4 regions of the Lysinibacillus canaveralius genome follow, and region 2 is predicted to be linked to each of the others. Evidence: riboswitches for the same ligand, from Rfam matches in the RefSeq annotation. Region 2 holds a riboswitch; each other region holds the start of a gene.
The links. Region 2 has a riboswitch for S-adenosylmethionine ahead of AA0Y26_RS20370 (bifunctional homocysteine S-methyltransferase/methylenetetrahydrofolate reductase). Riboswitches for the same ligand answer to the same signal wherever they lie in the genome.
Positions count from the first base shown of each region.

Region 1: linked by a shared signal. The riboswitch ahead of AA0Y26_RS01230 (O-acetylhomoserine aminocarboxypropyltransferase/cysteine synthase family protein) and the one ahead of AA0Y26_RS20370 (bifunctional homocysteine S-methyltransferase/methylenetetrahydrofolate reductase) in region 2 are both predicted to bind S-adenosylmethionine.
Region 3: linked by a shared signal. The riboswitch ahead of AA0Y26_RS17220 (methionine ABC transporter ATP-binding protein) and the one ahead of AA0Y26_RS20370 (bifunctional homocysteine S-methyltransferase/methylenetetrahydrofolate reductase) in region 2 are both predicted to bind S-adenosylmethionine.
Region 4: linked by a shared signal. The riboswitch ahead of AA0Y26_RS01800 (MetQ/NlpA family ABC transporter substrate-binding protein) and the one ahead of AA0Y26_RS20370 (bifunctional homocysteine S-methyltransferase/methylenetetrahydrofolate reductase) in region 2 are both predicted to bind S-adenosylmethionine.

Region 1 covers NZ_CP154840.1:216,950-221,922, forward strand. Annotated here, with positions in the region: gene AA0Y26_RS01215 (hypothetical protein) at 1-807, shown strand, start outside; gene AA0Y26_RS01220 (hypothetical protein) at 960-1,379, opposite strand; gene nfsA (oxygen-insensitive NADPH nitroreductase) at 1,517-2,254, opposite strand; SAM riboswitch class I at 2,820-2,929, shown strand; gene AA0Y26_RS01230 (O-acetylhomoserine aminocarboxypropyltransferase/cysteine synthase family protein) at 3,088-4,383, shown strand; gene AA0Y26_RS01235 (hypothetical protein) at 4,799-4,973, shown strand, end outside.
Region 2 covers NZ_CP154840.1:4,036,048-4,041,020, reverse strand. Annotated here, with positions in the region: gene hemG (protoporphyrinogen oxidase) at 252-1,637, shown strand; SAM riboswitch class I at 1,826-1,925, shown strand; gene AA0Y26_RS20370 (bifunctional homocysteine S-methyltransferase/methylenetetrahydrofolate reductase) at 2,027-3,868, shown strand; gene metH (methionine synthase) at 3,861-4,973, shown strand, end outside.
Region 3 covers NZ_CP154840.1:3,385,149-3,390,121, reverse strand. Annotated here, with positions in the region: gene AA0Y26_RS17245 (acyl-CoA dehydrogenase family protein) at 1-406, shown strand, start outside; gene AA0Y26_RS17240 (arsenate reductase family protein) at 885-1,241, shown strand; gene gcvH (glycine cleavage system protein GcvH) at 1,324-1,704, shown strand; gene AA0Y26_RS17230 (hypothetical protein) at 1,919-2,242, shown strand; gene AA0Y26_RS17225 (thioredoxin family protein) at 2,252-2,554, shown strand; SAM riboswitch class I at 2,616-2,719, shown strand; gene AA0Y26_RS17220 (methionine ABC transporter ATP-binding protein) at 2,798-3,823, shown strand; gene AA0Y26_RS17215 (methionine ABC transporter permease) at 3,816-4,484, shown strand; gene AA0Y26_RS17210 (MetQ/NlpA family ABC transporter substrate-binding protein) at 4,543-4,973, shown strand, end outside.
Region 4 covers NZ_CP154840.1:336,550-341,522, forward strand. Annotated here, with positions in the region: gene AA0Y26_RS01785 (alpha-hydroxy acid oxidase) at 1-262, opposite strand, end outside; gene AA0Y26_RS01790 (methionine ABC transporter permease) at 270-941, opposite strand; gene AA0Y26_RS01795 (methionine ABC transporter ATP-binding protein) at 934-1,959, opposite strand; gene AA0Y26_RS01800 (MetQ/NlpA family ABC transporter substrate-binding protein) at 2,027-2,845, opposite strand; SAM riboswitch class I at 2,945-3,061, opposite strand; gene AA0Y26_RS01805 (pyridoxal phosphate-dependent aminotransferase) at 3,180-4,358, opposite strand; gene AA0Y26_RS01810 (carbon-nitrogen family hydrolase) at 4,452-4,973, shown strand, end outside.

The DNA.
Region 1 (4,973 bases), 750 kb from region 2:
GTTCCTGATTTCATCGATGGTGCAGTGTCCCCTGAAACAGTAAGTCTGCAAAACAGCTACTACGGTAACTATGTACATGGTTTCTGGAACAGTGTATTTGGTAAGAAAGATGTTAAGCTGCCGTCGGACGAGGGAACGGAGGCCAATGTGTCACCGATCTTTACAGAAGATGGGCAAATGTACTACTTCACTGATTTTACTAGCCCAAAAGAGGGCGTAGACTCGATGCTTGGCTATTCATTAACAAATGGACGGACGGGCGAAGCGATATACTATACTGGGAATCTGGAAGAATCCTATATGGATTCACAAGGAGCACTAGACATTATTGAGAAGAAATTTATTGAGAAGAAGTGGGAGGGCGAAATGCCAATCCTGTATAACTTCTATGGAGAAGCTAGCTGGCTGACCGCTGTACTCGATTCAAATGGCTTCCTGCAGAACTATTTCATTGTCTCAGCAGCCAATCCTGAAATCTCTGCTTATGCCTCTACGCCGAACGAGGCGCTGAAATTATATAAAACAGCGTTATCCCGAGGAGGAAGTACGGTTGAAGGTTCCTCAGATGCAGAGGAAGCACGCATCACAGGCGAAGTGATCCGTGTATATAAGGAGCGGGCTGGAGATTTTACCATGGTATCATTCCTGTTAGCGACAGGGGAAAACTTTATTGTTAGCACGGAAACCGTGCCGCTAGCCATTTATATGGAAGCAGGGGATGCAGTGAGCGTAACCTATTTAGCGACAGGCGAGCAGTTCCTGCCGGTTAAGGATGTAACGATTACAGAATTACCAGTCCAGGAATAGAGGAAAACTACCTCGAAAGTAAGTGATCTACTTGCTTTCGGGGTTTTTTCTATGCTGAAAATAATAGGACAGGAGAAAATATCAGGGGTGGCTTACTTAAGACAATTTTTTATATCGAGCCGCGTAGACAGCTTGTTTTGAGTATTGAGATATTAGGCGTGCGTTTCAATATAATCCAGCATTTTTTGTTTGCGCTTTTCTACATGCTCTGTTTTATAAGGTTTCAAATCAAAGAAACGCTGCTCCTGTTCAGCTAGAATAGCACGTTCCTGAATGAATCGGCTTTCCGGCTCCTTGTTAAAAATATAGTTCAGGTGGAAAACCTGCAGCAATGCCACTTCAGGGCTCTCTAAGTTTGCGACGAATTTTAAATTCCAGACCGATGTATAGGAAATATACTGGTGAATATAGTCGGTAGCCAATTGATATTTTTTTGAATCGATATGCGGCAGAATCGTTTGATGCACCTTTGACAAAGCAATATTAATGTCTGCGATGGATAAATAATATTTTCGCACATTCTGGAGATGCTGTTTTTCAAGTGAATTGGCTACATGTTTATTTGTATACATACGAAAAGTCCTTTCTTACATCTTTTTCGTTGCTACTATTTTATCAAAAGGTAAGGTTAGATTTCAGTAAAAAGGCGAAATTAACAGGCCTTACATCTTGTTAATTTCGCTTTTAATAGATGTATAAGATCTTTTTGTTACTTCCAAGTGAATCCTTTTGTTTCCAGGAATTCTTTTATAAATGGGCGTTTTTGATCAATTAAGAAATCAGCCATTTGTTTTGTCCAGTTCGCCATCTTTTGGTTGGATGAGCGGCTGGCGTAGTAAGCTTCCATTGTTGCATCATACTCATCAAGAAGTGTATCGTATTTCTCTTCATCATAGCTATTTTCATGCAGGACAGCGGCTACAGGTAGGCGGGGTTTTGTTTCGTTTCGTTTTGTTGGCTTGCCAATTGTCATAGCAAATAACGGGAATACATAATCAGGAAGATTGAATAGCTCACTAATTTCCTTCGGATTGTTTCGTGCGCCGCCGATATAGCATATTCCATAGCCTTCAGATTCAGCCGCGACGACAAAATTCTGCGCAAATAAGGAAACATCCGCTACACCGACAAGAAGATTTTCTGCAGAGTCCACGACGATGTCAACACCATTTTTGTTACCAGCTCTTTGCAGGCGCTTGAAGTCTACACAGAATAAGAAAGAGGCACCTGCTGTTTGGAACTGAAATTCATTTTTTGACAGCTCGCCTAACTTTTTCTTTTTTTCATCATCTGTCACCCAGATGACACTATACGCTTGTACAAAGTGAGAGCTGGCGGCCATTTGTGCGGTTTCAATTAGATCGATTACCGTTTCACGAGAGATTTCTTCTCCTGTATATTTACGGACAGATGAATGGTTTTTTAAAAGTTCTTTTGTTTTGTTCAATTTATTTTCCCCCTCTACAAAAAATAAGCTTAAAGGAAATACCTTTAAGCCCATCTTATAATATTTTTCTATAGTAATCCAATCCAGTGCCAGCAGGCTGCACTAATTGTGGGGAAGCAGATCAACGGGATACGAGGATTCAGGAAAATAAAGCCGATAACTGCCTTCCACCTGAAGCAAAATTGTACCTAGAGAATTTTTGGTAGTAAAAACAGTAATGATGTCCAGGGCGTCACTTTCCCGCATTCGCCGTATTTATACTATTTGCGAATGGTTAGTAATGCCTTACGGTATCAGCTAATGTAGTAATATAAGCTTGCACCCCTTTATATGCGAAACTTTTATACGGTAGTAATGATGTAGTGGCAATGTAAAGGTAGTTATTTGTATTTTGCAGGCATATTCAAAAGGGGATATATAGAGCTTTGAATTGCTTATTTATCCTGTAATCCAGCATAAAGCATGCAGCAGGAAAATTAAAATCAGAAGATTTTAAATTAATAGTTGACTAATCAGATTAACCTGTTTTATACTGTGAAACAATAGATGGAACATGAATCATAAACTCTTATCAAGAGCGGCGGAGGGACTAGGCCCTGTGATGCCCGGCAACCAGTAATGACTTACAAAGGTGCTAATTCCTACAGATTCGAATCGGGATCTGAAAGATAAGGGGAGGAAAACTTGCTCATTCGCAGCCCTCTTCTTATTTGAGAAGAGGGCTTTTTGGTGCTCATTTGTACAAAGGCCCTTTTCCAAATAGAGTGCGGGGAGTTTTCCATATCCTCCTCGACCGATTGTCCATCGAGTATACATTTAGGAGGAAGATATCCATGTCACAAAAGCCAGAAACGTTATTATTACACGGCGGGCAAAAGCCAGACCCTGTTACAGGAGCCATCGCTGTACCAATTTATCGTACAACGGCCTATGCATTTAAAGACACTGCTCATGCACAGCGCCTTTTCGCACTTGAGGAGCCGGGGAATATTTACTCACGTATTATGAACCCGACAGTAGGGGCGTTTGAGGAGCGTATTGCATTGGTGGAAAAGGGAACTGCAGCAGTAGGCCTGTCATCAGGTGCAGCTGCCATTGCCTTCTCTATTTTGAATGTTGCCGGTGCCGGCGATGAAATTGTATCAGCTGGTTCGCTTTACGGAGGAACATATAATTTATTTGCTACTACATTGCCAAAGTACGGTATTACGACAACATTTGTGGATGAACGAAATCCAGAAAATTTCCGCTCTGCCATTACAGAAAAAACAAAAGCAATCTTTGCCGAGACAGTCGGAAATCCAAGCTTAAACATTTTGGATATAGAAGCGGTTGCAGCAATTGCCCATGAACATGGACTGCCATTGATTATTGATAACACGTTCCCTTCTCCATATGGTGCAAACCCAATTGATTTCGGGGCAGATGTCGTCGTTCATTCAGCTACGAAGTGGATTGGCGGACATGGAACAACAATCGGCGGAGTCGTTGTCGATGCTGGAAAATTTGACTGGACACAAGGACGTTTTCCCGGTTTTACAGAACCGGATGCAAGCTATCACGGAATCCGTTACGGCGTAGATGTACCAAATGCGGCGTTCGCAACAAAACTGCGTGTACAGCTGCTGCGTGATTTCGGGCCGACACTGTCAGCGGATTCTGCTTTTAACTTTATTCAAGGGTTAGAGACGCTTCATCTGCGTATAGCCCGCCATAATGAAAATGCCTTAAAGGTTGGGGAATATTTAAAGAGCCACTCATTTGTGGATTACGTAAATTACCCAGGCTTTGAGGAATTTACATCCCATCATTTAGCAAACAAGTATTTGAAAAATGGTTACGGCTCTATTCTCTCATTTGAGATTAAGGGAGGCCGCGTTGCAGGACGTGAATTAATTGATAATGTAGAGCTGTTCTCTCATGTGGCGAATGTCGGTGATGCCCGTTCGTTAATTATTCATCCAGCATCTACAACGCACCAGCAGCTGTCGGCAGAAGAACTGAAAATTGCAGGAGTATCCGAAGGGCTCATTCGCCTATCAATCGGTCTCGAAAATGTAGAGGATATTATCGCTGATTTAGAGCAGGCGCTAGCAAAAGTGCAAAGACAGGTGTCTGCCAGCGTTTAATTTCTTTTAACAAAAGAAAGTTATTTCTATAGGTGGAAATGCAAGGGGCGGACTTACAGCACTTTTTCACTGGATTCCTGAATGATCCTATTAAAGGGAAGCAAATACCGGAGTGATGCAAATCAAATAGGCGTTCTGGAAGAGAGCTGTTTTAGGCTCGCTGCATCTTGCCATAATGTTTTATACTGCCTCATTCGGCAAAAGAAAGCGGCGGCTCCGTGCCATTTCACGGAGAGCCATCGCTTTTCAACAGTAAATTCAATTCATAGTAAGTTTATAAGTTTTATTGACAATAGCTGTGATATTCTGTAAGATAAAAACAACTTTAAAACCTACCAATAAACTCGGGAAAGCATCTTGTGTTTTTACTCGAGTGATAAATCACATAAGTGTATGAATAAAAGGAGAGTTGAAAATGGGCAATGTCTACAGTGCACAACATGTCGCAGCTTATTTTATATATGAATTGAATGAAGTCCACACTTTTGTAAACCAAATTTCTATCCAACATTTATTAGGGCAGTTCAATGCTATATGGAAAAAAGCATTTGGACATGACGCTTTTTTAGAGGAAACATACAATCTTACAT
Region 2 (4,973 bases):
TTCGCGTCTTCACTTGTCGGCGCGCCTTGTCTGGCAAGCGTTTTCAAGACAGGCTGAGTAAACCGTTATTTTATAAAGTTACCTAAAAAACGTAAAGACAAAGTCAAAAAACGACGTTGTCTTCACTCTGAAGTATCCTATCTTTTGGAAGGATACTTTTTTCTTTAATTTGTAATAGAACATTCACGTATTCATCCTGAAAAAAGTTTATACTAGAGGCAGGTTATTTCGAACATATAGGAGAGGTATATATGAAAACAGTTGTAGTCGTAGGCGGTGGGATTACAGGTCTTTGTACGATGCACTATGTAAAACGCCAAATGCAGGAAAAAGGCATCGAGGCGGAATTGATTTTAATTGAACGCAATGAATATCTGGGCGGTAAGATTCATTCAGCATATGAAGGCGGCTTTATCATGGAGACAGGGGCAGATTCCATTGTCGCACGTCATCCTGGGGTGCTTGAGCTGGTTAAGGAGCTTGATTTTGAATCAGAGCTTGTTTATAACGAGACAGGGATTTCCTATATCCATACAAATAACGAATTGCATGCAATACCAGCAGGGTCTACATTTGGTATTCCGATGAGCATTGATTCGCTGCAGGCTAGTACACTTATTTCAGAAGAAGGAAAGAAGCGGGCCCTGAAAGATTTAGAAATGCCGAATACAGGATTTACGAAAGAAAGCTCGATTGGGGAATTTCTTGAATATTTCCTAGGGGAGGAAATTGTAAGGAAACAGATTGCCCCTGTACTTGCAGGTGTTTATTCCGGAGATCTTTACCAGCTTTCTCTCGCTTCTACTCTACCGTATCTTGTTGATTATAAAAATGAATACGACAGTATTATCAAAGGGTTCGAAGCAAACCGTGAACAATTTGAGAAGGCTGCCAATAAAAAATTCATTTCCTTCCGGAACGGGCTTTCAGCATTGATTGATCAGCTGGAAGCAAATCTGCCGGAAGTGAACTTCATGAAGAATACAGAGATTCACAGTGTGATGAAAGAAGATGGCTGCTATAAAATAGATATTGGGCATGAAACAGTGCTCGCTGATGTCGTTGTGCTCGCTGTACCTAATACAACGGTGCAGAAAGTACTGGCAGATGAACAGCTAAAAGTAAATCTAAAGCGTTTCACTACAGCTTCGGCTATCACGTTGTATCTTGGCTTCGATGTGCCAGACAGCGTATTACCAGCAGATGGTACGGGCTTTATTGTTTCTCACAATAGTGACTTAGTATGTGATGCCTCTACATGGACGAGCCGAAAATGGAAGCATACATCGCATGATGGAAACCTGCTTGTGCGTCTATTCTATAAAAATGTAAATCCCCGCTATGAGGAACTTGCGGCTATGACGGATCAAGAATTGCTGGAAGTAGCGCGAAATGATGTAAAGGTAAGTCTAGGAATTGATGATGAACCGACAGTCGTAAATGTCGCGAAATGGATTGACCAAATGCCACGGTATGACCTTGCACATAATGAAGCATTGTCTGTATTGTTGAAAGACCTGGAGGAGAACTACCCGAACTTGCTGCTTGCTGGCTGTTCCTATTTTGGTGTAGGGATTGGAGCATGTATCCAAAACGGTAAGAAAACAGCAGAGCGCATCCTAGCTGCTTTGCAATAATAGAGAGCTCGGAAGGATAATGAATCCTTCCTTGAGCTTTTTTGAAAAACTCAGTTATGGTAGAAAAATAGCCCTATATCCAGAAAACCAATAAATTGGCCATGAAAACGTTTACTATTGTAAAACGTCTTGACGTCTCTTTCAGATAACGTTATGATTCTTTTAATTGTTGACAAAATTCAATATATTTCTTATCGAGAGAAGCTGAGGGACTGGCCCGATGAAGCTTCAGCAACCAGCTCTAAAGTCAGGTGCTAAATCCAGCCGGCAGATGCCGAAAGATGAGAAGGGACTACGATTCTTAGCCTTCTTGTTAAAAGAGGGCTTTTTCTTTTAGATAGAAATGACTGAAAAGTTTTGCAATTCGGTTAAAGAAAAGAGGGATACAAATGGGCTTGCTTGAAGCTTTAGAAACGCGGGTATTAACAGCTGACGGTGCAATAGGCACGCTGCTTTATTCTTACGGGCTGGATTACTGTCACGAGGAGATGAATGTGACAAAGCCTGAAATAGTGCAAAAAATCCATGAGCAATATATTACTGCAGGAGCAGATATCATTCAAACGAATACATACGGAGCAAATTCGATAAAATTGGCTCGGTACGGCTACGAAGATCGCGTAAAGGAGTTTAACGAAGCAGCTGTTGGATTAGCGAAAACAGCTGCAGGGGATAACGTATTCGTTTTAGGAACGATTGGAGGCATACGGGGAATTCGTAAAAGCGATGCAACGCTTGAAGAGATTACTTCAGCTATTCGCGAACAGGCACGTGTGCTAATTGACGGAGAGGTGGACGGTCTTTTACTAGAAACCTTCTATGATTTTGAGGAAATACAGGCAGTTGTCAAAGCTGTTCGTGCAATGACAAATAAGCCGATTATCGCACAAGTATCTATGCATGAGCCAGGCATTTTACAGGGAGGTATTTCATTCCGTACAGCCCTTCTTGAACTTGAGGCTTTAGGAGCGGATATTGTGGGCAGTAACTGCCGTCTTGGCCCATTTCATACAATTCAGGCGTTTGAAAAAGTGGAGCTTCCGAAGCATGCTTACTTATCGGCCTATCCAAATGCTTCTCTTCTAGATGTAGAAGATGGGCGCGTGGTATACGAATCCGAAGCTGACTATTTTGCACGCGCTGCTGAGGAGCTGGTCAAGCAGGGGGTCCGTCTAATCGGTGGTTGCTGCGGAACGACACCGAAGCATATTGAAGCAGCAAAAAAGCGGTTATCAAAGCTTACACCGCTAAAGGAAAAAGAGACGATGCCGGCAACGACTGAATTCGTCCGTGTGCCGGAGCCGCCTAAATATGAACCGCTGCATCTAAAGGCGAAACGCGAACGCTCGGTGATTGTGGAACTAGACACACCTCGCCACTTAGAGATTGGTGGGTTTGTAAAAGGAGCCAAGGAATTATATGAAAATGGAGCGGATGTCATCATGATGGCAGATAATTCTCTAGCGTCTCCAAGGATTAGTAACATCGCAATGGCATCTATCCTCATACAGGAAGGAGTGCGCTCCCTGCCGCATATCACATGTCGGGATAGAAACTTGATTGGTCTTCAATCACATTTAATGGGGCTGGACGCTTTAGAACTGCATGACATTTTAGTTGTAACCGGGGATCCGACGAAAGTAGGGGATTTCCCAGGAGCAACAAGTGTATACGACGTTTCTTCTATGGAGTTAATGTCGCTCATTAAACAATTGAATGAAGGTATTTCGTTTTCCGGTAAACCGCTTCGCAAACAGGCTAACTTCTCGGTGGCAGGAGCATTTAATCCGAATGTCAGGGTAGTGGACCGTGCTGTCGCACGCTTAGAGAAAAAATTAGAGCATGGCTGCGATTATTTCATCTCTCAGCCTGTTTACTCAAAGGAAAAAATAATCGAAATTTATGAAGCGACAAAGAATTTAGAAGCACCGATCTACATTGGTATTATGCCGCTGACATCATTCAGAAGTGCGGAGTTCTTACATCATGAAGTACCGGGAATCAAGTTATCAGAAGAAGTGCTGGCTCGAATGAAAGCGTGCGGAGAAGACAAGGAGAAGGCAGCCGCAGAAGGTGTCGCGATTGCGAAGGAACTGCTCGATACAGCATGTGAATACTTCAATGGTATTTATCTGATTACACCATTTTTGCGATACGATATGACCTTGCAGCTGATGGATTACGTAAAAGAACTCGATGCACAGTATAAAGGAGTACAGACAAATGCTTAACCATCCCATTTATGAACAACTTGAAAAGCGAATATTAATCATCGACGGTGCAATGGGCACAATGCTGCAAAACGAACAATTGACACCGGAGGACTTTGGTGGGGAAGAGCTCGATGGCTGTAATGAAAATTTAGTACTCACACGCCCTGATGTTATTAAGAAGGTACACCAGGCCTATTTAGAGGCAGGGGCAGACATCATCTGTACAAATACATTTGGCGGAACACCGATTGTATTAAATGAATACGCGCTTGGCCATAAAGCTGAGGAAATCAATGTACGTGCTGTAGAATTGGCGAAAGTAGCAGCTGAGGAGTTTTCAACTCCAGAATGGCCGCGTTTTGTAGCGGGGGCGATGGGGCCCACAACAAAAACGCTTTCTGTAACAGGGGGCATTACATTTGAGGAACTTGAAGAAAACTTCTACCTGCAGGCGCATGCTCTTGTTAAAGCGGGGGCAGATCTTATCCTATTAGAGACGAGCCAGGATATGCTGAATGTAAAAGCTGCGACAGTTGGTATCAAGCGAGCGTTTGATGAGTTAAGTGTAGAGCTTCCTGTCATGATTTCCGGAACAATTGAACCTATGGGTACGACGCTTGCTGGACAGACAATCGAGGCGTTCTACATTTCCATTGAACATATCAATCCGTTGTCAGTAGGCTTGAACTGTGCGACAGGTCCGGAGTTCATGACAGACCATATCCGTTCATTGTCAGAGCTTGCGACAAGCTATGTCAGCTGCTACCCAAATGCAGGGCTTCCGGATGAAGAAGGATGCTACCACGAAACCCCGGATTCACTTTCGAAAAAATTGCGGGGCTTTGCAGAAAAAGGATGGCTGAATATTGTGGGGGGCTGCTGCGGAACAACACCTGCCCATATCGCCGCTATCCGCGAGGCAGTGGAGGACTACATACCTCGTAAACGTCCAGAGCAGACACATGGTCATGCTGTATCAGGTATTGAACCGCTGCAGTATGACGATTCTATGCGTCCGCTCTTTATTGGAGAACGGACAAATGTAATCGGTTCTCGTAAATTTAAGCAGCTGATTATCGACGGTAAGTTTGAAGAGGCTGCTGAAATAGCTCGTGCACAAGTA
Region 3 (4,973 bases), 650 kb from region 2:
TGTGAAAAATGCGAAGAAAATTGCAGTTTTGGCAGCAGGTACAGCAGCGCAGGCATTTGGGGCTAAATTAGATCAAGAGCAAGAACTGCTTGTAAATATTGCAAACATTGCAAACCAATTATACGCAATGGAATCTGCAGTCATCCGTACACAAAAAGCAATCGAGCGTGACGGTGCAGAAAAAGCGAAGCAAAAAATTCTTTATACAGAAATTTTCTGCCAGGAAGCATTCGCGGAAATCGAAAAAGAAGCAAAAGATACATTGCTTGCTTCAGTGGAAGGCGATGCTGGCCGTATGACATTATCGGCTTTACGTAAATTAACGCGTAACAACCCTTACAACCTGATTCCGAAAAAGCGTGAAGCAGCTGCAAAAATCATCGAAGCTGAAAAGTATACTGTGTAATATAAGTTTATTGAGACTATCCTGCCTGAGCAGGATGGTCTCAGCCTGTTGACAAACGCTTTCATCCTGCGTTGCTTGCCTTGCTCATCCGCGAATGAACTTAGGTTCTATTCGAGTCTTCGCTCGTCGGTGCGCCTTGTCTGACAAGCGTTTTCAAGACAGGCTGGGTAAAATCTTCTCTTTACCAAAGTATCTAAAAAGACGTATAGACAAAGTCATAAAACGACTTTGTCTTCGCTCTGAGACCATCCTGCCTGAGCAGGATGGTCTTTTTCGTATAAAGGCATTTACGCCTATGGCAATTTTGGAAACGAGACATACTTTACTTATAACATGCATGATTGGATGCGGATGCCCCGAAACCTCCATAACTGGTAAACAATAAATTTCATGGAAATAGATTTTAAATTTTTAGCTTTTCTAGACTGTTTCCTTTACAATGGGGGAGGACAAATTTATATAAAAAGGGGCAACATTCATGGCACTTACAGTTATTCAATATCCTAAATGCACAACATGCAGAAAAGCGATTAAATGGCTCGAAGAAAATAATCTTGCATATGAATCCATTCATATTGTTGAACAAACGCCGACAAAGGAAGAATTGACAGAGCTATATAAAAAGAGCGGTCTTCCTTTAAAGAAATTTTTCAATACATCAGGCAATAAGTACAAAGAGCTTGGTTTAAAGGATCAGCTGTCAACTATGTCAGAGGAAGAACAGCTGGAGTTATTGGCATCAGATGGCATGTTGATAAAACGTCCAATCGTTACAGACGGACAAAAAGTAACACTTGGATTTAAGGAGTCTGACTTCTCAGAAACATGGAAATAAACTGAATGTGAGCTTGTTTTTGCTATAGAAATGTGTCAAACTGAAGAGGATTATTGATACATTTCGTTGGAGGGATTTATTCATGAGTATTCCTAAAGATCTGCGCTATACGCAAGAGCATGAATGGGTAAAAATTGAAGGCAATAAAGTACGTGTTGGTATTACGGACTTCGCACAGCATGAATTAGGCGATATCGTATTCGTTGAGCTTCCTGAAGTAGGCGATACAGTAACGTTTAATGAACCGTTTGGTAGCGTAGAATCAGTAAAAACAGTTTCTGAATTATATTCACCAGTGTCTGGTACAGTAGTAGAAGTGAATGAGGAGTTATCTGATAACCCTGAATTCGTTAATGAATCTCCATATGAAAATGCTTGGATGATTGTTATTGAACTTTCGAATGAATCGGAAGTAGAGCAATTAATGACTGCTGAAGCATATGAAGAATTGATCGCTGAATAATACGAAAGCGCCTGAATCTAACAGTAGATTTTGGCGCTTTTTTTCAAAATAAAAGAAAGTAAAACTTTTTACTTTATAGAATAGTTCGGTATGCGCGTCTGCAGCTTGAAGCTGCTTCGTCTATTGCTAGGCATGGGAAATATGTTAGATAAAAGCTTGCAGCAGCAAAAAAGATGCGAATGCCCCTTTCATAAAAGCGGGAGGTAAGCGGTGAATGATTGAAAAGTGTATAATTGTAGAAGGTCGTTCTGATAAATTAAAAATTGAGCCTCTGCTTGCTGAACATGTGTTGATCATTTGTACACATGGCACGAAGGACGAGGAAGCGTTCATTGACTTGCTTGAGCCGTATGAGTACTGTGAGTTTTTTACATTTTTTGACCGGGATAAATCCGGCGATTATTTGCGAAAAATGATGCGTCGCACATACAGTGAAGCAGTTCAGCTGGAGCTGCCCGCCCCTTTTACAGGTGTTGCAGAAGCACCGAGTGCGATTGTGCGCCAAATTTTACAAGCGGCCAAATTCCAAGTGAAATAGGATGATTAGATGAAGGAATGGACACAGAATGAGTGGCAGGAAGCAATGAAAACAGAGCGTATAGCTGCCTTTTATTTATATACACCAATTTGTGGTACATGTGCTATCGCCTCTAAAATGATGACAGTTGTGGAAGAACTACTGCCGGATGTAGCGATTGGTAAAGGAAATGTGAATTATTTGGAAGATTTGGCGATGCAATATGAGGTGGAAAGTGTACCTTGTTTGCTGATTGCACGCGATGGAGAGTATGCCCAAAAGCTGTATGCATTTCAATCCGTACCTAATTTGTATGAAATATTAAAAAAGTGATTGACGGACAATTGCATGGCGTGGTACAGTAACAAACATAAAAATAAACTTAATAACGTTACTCTTATAAAGAGCGGTGGAGGGAAGTGCCCTGTGAAGCCCGGCAACCATCACATATGTGAAAAGGTGCCAAGTCACTCAAAGTCATGCTTTGGAAGATGAGAGAACGGTTACGTATAAAATGTACGAAAACCTTTCTGCTTATCACGGCGGAAAGGTTTTTTTATGTAGAAGGAGCCAAATATGATTGAGTTACGTAATATAACAAAAGTTTACAAAACGAAAAACGGTGAATTGACAGCCGTTGATAATGTAAACCTATCGATTGAAAAAGGAGAAATATACGGCATTATCGGCTATAGCGGTGCGGGTAAAAGTACGATGATCCGCCTGTTGAATGGTTTAGAAAAGCCGACGACGGGCTCCGTCATAGTAAACCAAGAGGAAATCTCGGCAATTTCTGGTGGAAAGCTTCGTGCAGCACGTCAGAAAATCAGTATGATCTTCCAGCACTTCAATCTTCTATGGTCCCGTACAGTGGAAGAGAATATCGCATTTCCATTGGAGATTGCAGGGGTACCAAAGCAGGAGCGTGCAAAGCGTGTGGCTGAGCTTATTGACCTCGTTGGTTTGACAGGCCGCGGCAAAGCGTATCCCTCTCAATTATCAGGCGGGCAAAAGCAGCGTGTAGGGATTGCAAGGGCGCTTGCCAACAATCCAGAAGTTCTGCTTTGCGATGAAGCAACTTCCGCTCTCGATCCGGAAACAACAGATTCGATCCTGGAGCTATTACTGGACATTAACAAGCGTTTAGGGCTGACAATTGTGCTGATTACACACGAAATGCATGTTATACGCAAAATCTGCCACCGTGTAGCCGTTATGGAAGCTGGGAAGGTAGTAGAGACTGGAAAGGTATTAGATGTCTTCCAGAACCCGCAGGCACCTATTACGAAAAGGTTTGTATCGCAAGTATCAGGTACAAATGAAACAAGAGAATCAATCGAGCAGATTCTGGAAAATTATCCTTCCGGTAAGCTGGTAAAAGTAACGTTTGTGGGACAAGCTACAGAACAACCTGTTATTTCTCAGCTGATTAAGGAGCATGGGGTTGATGTAAATATTGTACATGGGTCTATTTCCTATACGACAAGCGGTCCTTACGGGACATTGATTGTGCATATTGACGGAACAGAGGAGCAAGTACAAACGGCACTTCACGTGTTGGCAAAACATGAATTACAAACGGAGGTGATTGAGCATGCTTAGTCAATTATTTCCGAATGTAAACTGGGAGAAGATGACAGAAGCTTTATATGAAACAGTGTATATGACTGCTGTTTCTACAATCATTACATTTATTTTAGGATTGGCAATCGGCATTGTGCTTTTTTTAACAAGTCCATATCAATTATGGGCAAATAAAATTGTTTATTTCTTAACAGGATCATTAGTGAATATTTTCCGTTCGATTCCATTTATCGTATTGATCATATTACTAATTCCATTTACAAAGTTTTTAGTAGGTTCCATTCGTGGTGCCAATGCGGCATTACCGGCGCTCATAATTGGAGCAGCTCCGTTTTATGCACGCATGGTGTTAATTGCTCTTCGTGAAATTGATAAAGGCGTTATTGAAGCAGCTCGCTCAATGGGGGCAAAAACATCGACTATTATCTTTAAGGTACTAATGCCAGAAAGCTTACCGGCATTAATATCAGGTATTACCGTAACCGCTGTTGCACTTGTCGGTTATACTGCAATGGCCGGCATTATTGGAGCTGGCGGATTAGGGAACTTGGCATATTTAGAAGGGTTCCAGCGAAATCGTTCAGATGTGACATTGATGGCGACCATTTTAATATTACTTGTCGTATTCATTATTCAATATATCGGTGATTTTATTACAGCAAAAATTGATAAGCGTTAATTAGTGCGTTCACGCACCTATAAAAATAAATTTATAAGAAAAGGCAGGGTTTAATATTATGGCATTTTTAACAAAGAAAAAGGTATTAGCATCTACATTGGTATCAGCATCTGTATTAGCATTAGCAGCATGTGGCTCAGATGATGAGGGTACAAACACAGGCAGCACGGACAATGCGGATAAAGAAGAATCTTCAACATTAGTAGTAGGCGCTTCTAATACACCACATGCAATCATTTTAGAGCAAGTGGAGCCGATTTTAGAAGAACAAGGCATTGATTTAGAAATCGAAACGTATCAAGATTATATCTTGCCAAACCAAGACCTTGAGGGCAAAGAAATTGATGCTAACTATTTCCAGCACATTCCTTATTTCGAAGCTCAAATTGAAGAGTTCGGTTATGACTTCGCAAACGCAGGCGGCATCCATATTGAGCCGATCGGTGTCTACTCTAAAAAATATAACTCGCTTTCAGAACTTCCTGAAGG
Region 4 (4,973 bases), 870 kb from region 2:
AGGGGGTGGGATGTTTTTTGCCGAACAGTTCGATAGAGGTATCAGGCTCGGAGACATCTGTTAAAAAGCGGGGAATAATAGAATACTTCGTAAAGGCCTTGCGATTGTTACGAAGTGATTGTTCGCCGCCAGCTCCCGAGCGGATATAGCCATATGGCCCAGCTGGGAGCTTTTCCGCCACAGCTTCTTCTAAATCTTCGAAGCAAATTGGAAAGGGCTTGTCGCCCTGAATATTTTTTAAAAGTAAGTCTTCCTTCGTCATTAACTTATCAGTCCTTTTTCAGCTTAGCAGCAATACGGTTGCCGATTGATTGAACTACCTGTACTAAAATAATGAGAATGAACACAGCAGCATACATTACATCCACCTGGAAACGGATGTGGCCATAGCGGTAAGCTAAGTCGCCTAAACCACCTGCACCAACAAGTCCTGCCATCGCGGTTGCCCCAATTAGTCCGACTGTAGCAATTGTCAGGCCAAGAATAATAGAGGAGCGTGCTTCACGCAGCAGTACATTCCAAATAATATGGCGGCGCTTGATCCCCATTGCTGTATAAGCTTCCATTACACCTGGGGACACCTCAAGAAGAGCAGTCTCCAGAAGACGGGCGATATAAGGTGCTGTATAGACGACAAGCGGTACGATAACGCCCTTAACTCCAATCGTCGTGCCAACAAGAAATTTCGTCAGCGGCAGGATGAAGAATAATAAGATGATAAATGGAATGGAACGGATAATATTAATGAGCAGATTAGATATTTGGTAAATCCATTTATTTTCAAATGACTGTCCGGGACGTGTTAATACGAGCATCAGCCCGAGCGGCACCCCGAGAACAATTGAAATGACGAGGGAAATGGACGTCATCTGGAATGTTTCTAGCAATGCCTCCCAAATAATCGGTCCCCACTGCTCCAAAAAGCCTTTATCATTATTCATTTGCTCCACCTCCCAATATATCAATTTGTACGCCGTTGTCTTTTAAGTACTGGGTGATGGCGGTAATCTCAGCAGCGGTTCCATTTATATGGACAACAATATTGCCGACAATACCGTTTTTAAGTTCAATGATGTTGGCTGCCAAGATGTTTGGCTGCACATGGAATCGACTTGCTACATCCGCAATAAGCGGCTTTCCTGTACTTTCACCGACAAATGTGAGGCGGATGACGGCACCTGTCAAATTCAACTGTTCAATCAGCGAATCTGATAGATTCCGTTGTGAAATTGTATTTAAAAACTTACGCGTCGTGGGATGCTGGGGCTTTGTAAACAGCTCAATTGCTGTATTATGCTCCACAAGCCTGCCTTTCTCCAAGACATATACATAATCGCAGATTTTTTGAATGACATTCATTTCGTGTGTGATTAAAAGGATGGTAATGCCGAGTTTTTCGTTGATTTCAAGGAGCAGGTCCAGGATGGAGTCCGTTGTTTCAGGATCCAGGGCACTTGTCGCTTCGTCACTAAGCAGAATTTCAGGTTCCTGTGATAGGGAGCGTGCAATAGCCACACGCTGCTTCTGACCGCCCGACAGTTGGTTCGGATAGCTTGTCAGCTTATCTGTTAAGCCAACGATTTCTGCATATTTTTTTACCTTTTGTTCTACTTCCTGTTTGTTATGTCCTAATAGCTTTAAAGGTATAGCAATATTATCGTAGACTGTCGCTGTTTTTAGTAAATTAAAATGCTGAAATATCATTCCGATTTTTTGTCGTGATTGTCGAAGCTGTTCTGGGGAAGCTTCTGTCAGATCAATACCGTTAATGATTACCTTGCCGCTTGTTGGACGTTCGAGAAGGTTGACACATCGGATGAGTGTACTTTTACCTGCACCCGAATAGCCGATTACCCCGTGGATCTCACCTTTTTTAACTTGTATATCTACCTGGTCAACAGCAGTAACTGTGCCGTTTTTTGCTTCGAATTGTTTAACAACCGATTGGAGTTGAATCATTGTTTTCCGCCTTTCTAGCTAAAAAGCTACCGGCGTCAATGCCGATAACTTTTGGCCATGTATTGGATTAGAAGCCTGGAATGACAGCTCCATCGTATGTTTCTTCAATGTATTGGCGCACTTCTTCTGAATGATATGCTTCGATGAATTTCTTCAAGTCTTCACTGTCTTCATCACCAGGACGTACAACAATTACATTTACATAAGGGGAGTCTGCAGATTCAAGCAGGATAGAATCATCTTTAGGACTCAAGCCTGCCTCCATTGCAAAGTTTGTATTGATAGCGGCAAATTCCACTTCTGCGAGCTGAGTTGGGATTTGTGCCGCCTCTAATTCGATAAATTCCAGGTTTTTTGGATTTTCTTCAATATCATAGATTGTTCCGTTAATGCCTACGCCCTCAGCCAATGTGATATAGCCGGCATCAGCCAGTACCGCTAGTGCGCGTCCGCCGTTTGTTGGGTCGTTAGGAATGGCAACCTTTGAACCTTCCGGGACAGCATCGATCGACTCATATTTCTCTGAATAGAAGCCCATTGGGTTTAAGATTGTCTCTGCTACAGCCACAAGTTCCTCTCCACGGTCATTATTAAAGTTGTCCAGGAAAGGCTCATGCTGGAAGTTGTTTACGTCCAGATCTCCCTCTACTAGTGCTGTATTCGGCAGCACGTAATCAGAAAACACTTCAATCTGTACTTCCAAATCATTTTTTGCTGCTATTTCAGCGGCCACTTCTGTAATTTCTTCATGCAGGCCTGCTGTTACGCCGACCTTGATCACACCATCATTTAATTTTGAGGCTGAATCTTCATCGCTGCTGCATGCTGCGAGTGATAGGGCAAGTGCTGCACCTGCGAATAAATAACCAAATTTTTTTGTTTTCATAGATGATTCCTCCAACGTGTTTGTATTTGTCCTTTAATAAAAAATGCCTCTCCTTTGAAAAGAGAGGCATGAATAGACAAAGACAATATTCAAACACCACTCTTATCTTTCAAAACGAATTCGTTTTGTAGGAATTAGCACCTTGCAAATGCGTCTTTCGCATATGCTGGTTGCTGAGCTTCATCGGGCCAGTCCCTCAGCTACTCTTAATAAGAGAGAAACACTATATTAAAAAACTATGAAACTTAATATACAGACTATTTATTAGTTTCGCAATAGTATTTTATTATTTTTCTAAAAAAAATTACGCGCAACTGCTTTTTGCGAAAGAAAATTACTTAACAGGTATTTGAAAAAGTCCTAACTTTTCTACACGAGCAATCGCCTCTTTCAGCCGTTCTTCTGAAACGAGCAGACCAACGCGTATATAGCCTTCCCCGTATTCACCAAAACCATTGCCTGCTGCGACGGCAACATCCGCATTGTCTAGCAGCAAATCAGCAAACTGCTGGCTGGTAAATCCTTTTGGAACAGGCAGCCAGGCGAAAAATGAGCCTTTGGGTGCCTGCACATTCCAGCCGATACGTCTTGCTTCTTTCACGAGTATATTGCGGCGTCTTTCGTATGTATCGCGCAATCCCTCTACACTATTCTGCTCAGCTGTTAAAGCCTCGGCAGCTGCATGCTGGATAGCGGGGAAGATACTGCAAAACAGGTGATCTTGAATCAAATTAATCGCTTCAATCATTTTTTCATTACCAACAGCAAACCCGACACGCCATCCGGCCATATTATACGATTTTGATAGTGTGTACAATTCAATGCCGACATCTTTAGCGCCTTCTGCCTGCAGGAAGCTAACCGGCTTTATACCGTCAAATCCGAGTGCTCCATATGCAAAGTCATGCGCGACAGCAATATGGTGTTGCTTTGCAAAGGCAACTGTTTTTTCAAAAAATTGCTGGTCTGCCACACCTCCAGTAGGATTGTTCGGATAATTGATGTACATCATTTTGGCACGGTCTTTTATTTTCTCGGGCAGCGCATCATAGTCGGGCAGGAAGTTATTCTCTTTTATGAGCGGCATTGTATCAAATTTTACATCTGCAAGTGCGACACCTGATAAATAATCTGGATAGCCCGGATCCGGCAGCAGCATTGTATCTCCAGGATTCAACATAGCTAACGGTAATTCCACAAGTCCAACTTTTGTCCCTCCTAATATAGCCACTTCTTTATCGGGATTGATGTCCACATTATATTCGCGTTTGTAAAATTCAGCTGCTGCCCGGCGAAGTTCGGGAATCCCGCGAAACGGCGAGTATTTATGTGTAGATGGATCAGCTGCCGCCTCCTGTAAGGCTTCGATAATATGTGGGGGAGTTGGCTGATCAGGGTTACCTTGTCCTAAATTGATGATGTCGCGTCCCTCTGCAACTGCCTGCGCTACTTTTCCAGCAAGCGCAGCAAAAAATTGAGGTGGAAGCTGCTGTAGTCTAGTCGAAAATTCCATTTTATAAATCACCTATTTTTCAGAATATATTAAAAATTATACGAACCATGTTATGATATTTAAGAGAAAAAGTCTATAGGCGGTGTAGGAATTATGAAAATCGGATGTATTCAACTAAATATGGGGTTTGGAAAAGTAGAAGAGAATTATGAACGTGCCGAGAAATTTATCCGGGAAGCAGCAGAAAAGGGAGCAGAAATTATTGTTTTACCGGAAATGTGGAACACCGGTTACGCACTGGAAAAACTAGAAGAGCTGGCCGATGTAGATGGGGAACGTACAAAAGCCTTTTTGACCCGGTTGGCAAAAGAACTTGGTGTTCATATCGTTGGCGGCTCCGTTTCAGTAAAAAAGGGAGATAAATTTTACAATACGATGTATACGGTAAATAAAGAAGGAGAGCTTGCCGGAGAATATAATAAGGCTCATCTATTCCGGTTGATGGACGAGCACCTTTATTTAGAGGCGGGCTCAGAAATGAACCGTTTTGCGCTAGGAGATTTGGAGGCTGGTGGTGTCATCTGCTACGATATCCGTTTCCCTGAATGGCTCCGCAGCCACGCACTGTCCGGCGCGAAGGTATTGTTTGTACCAGCACAATGGCCAACCCCTCGC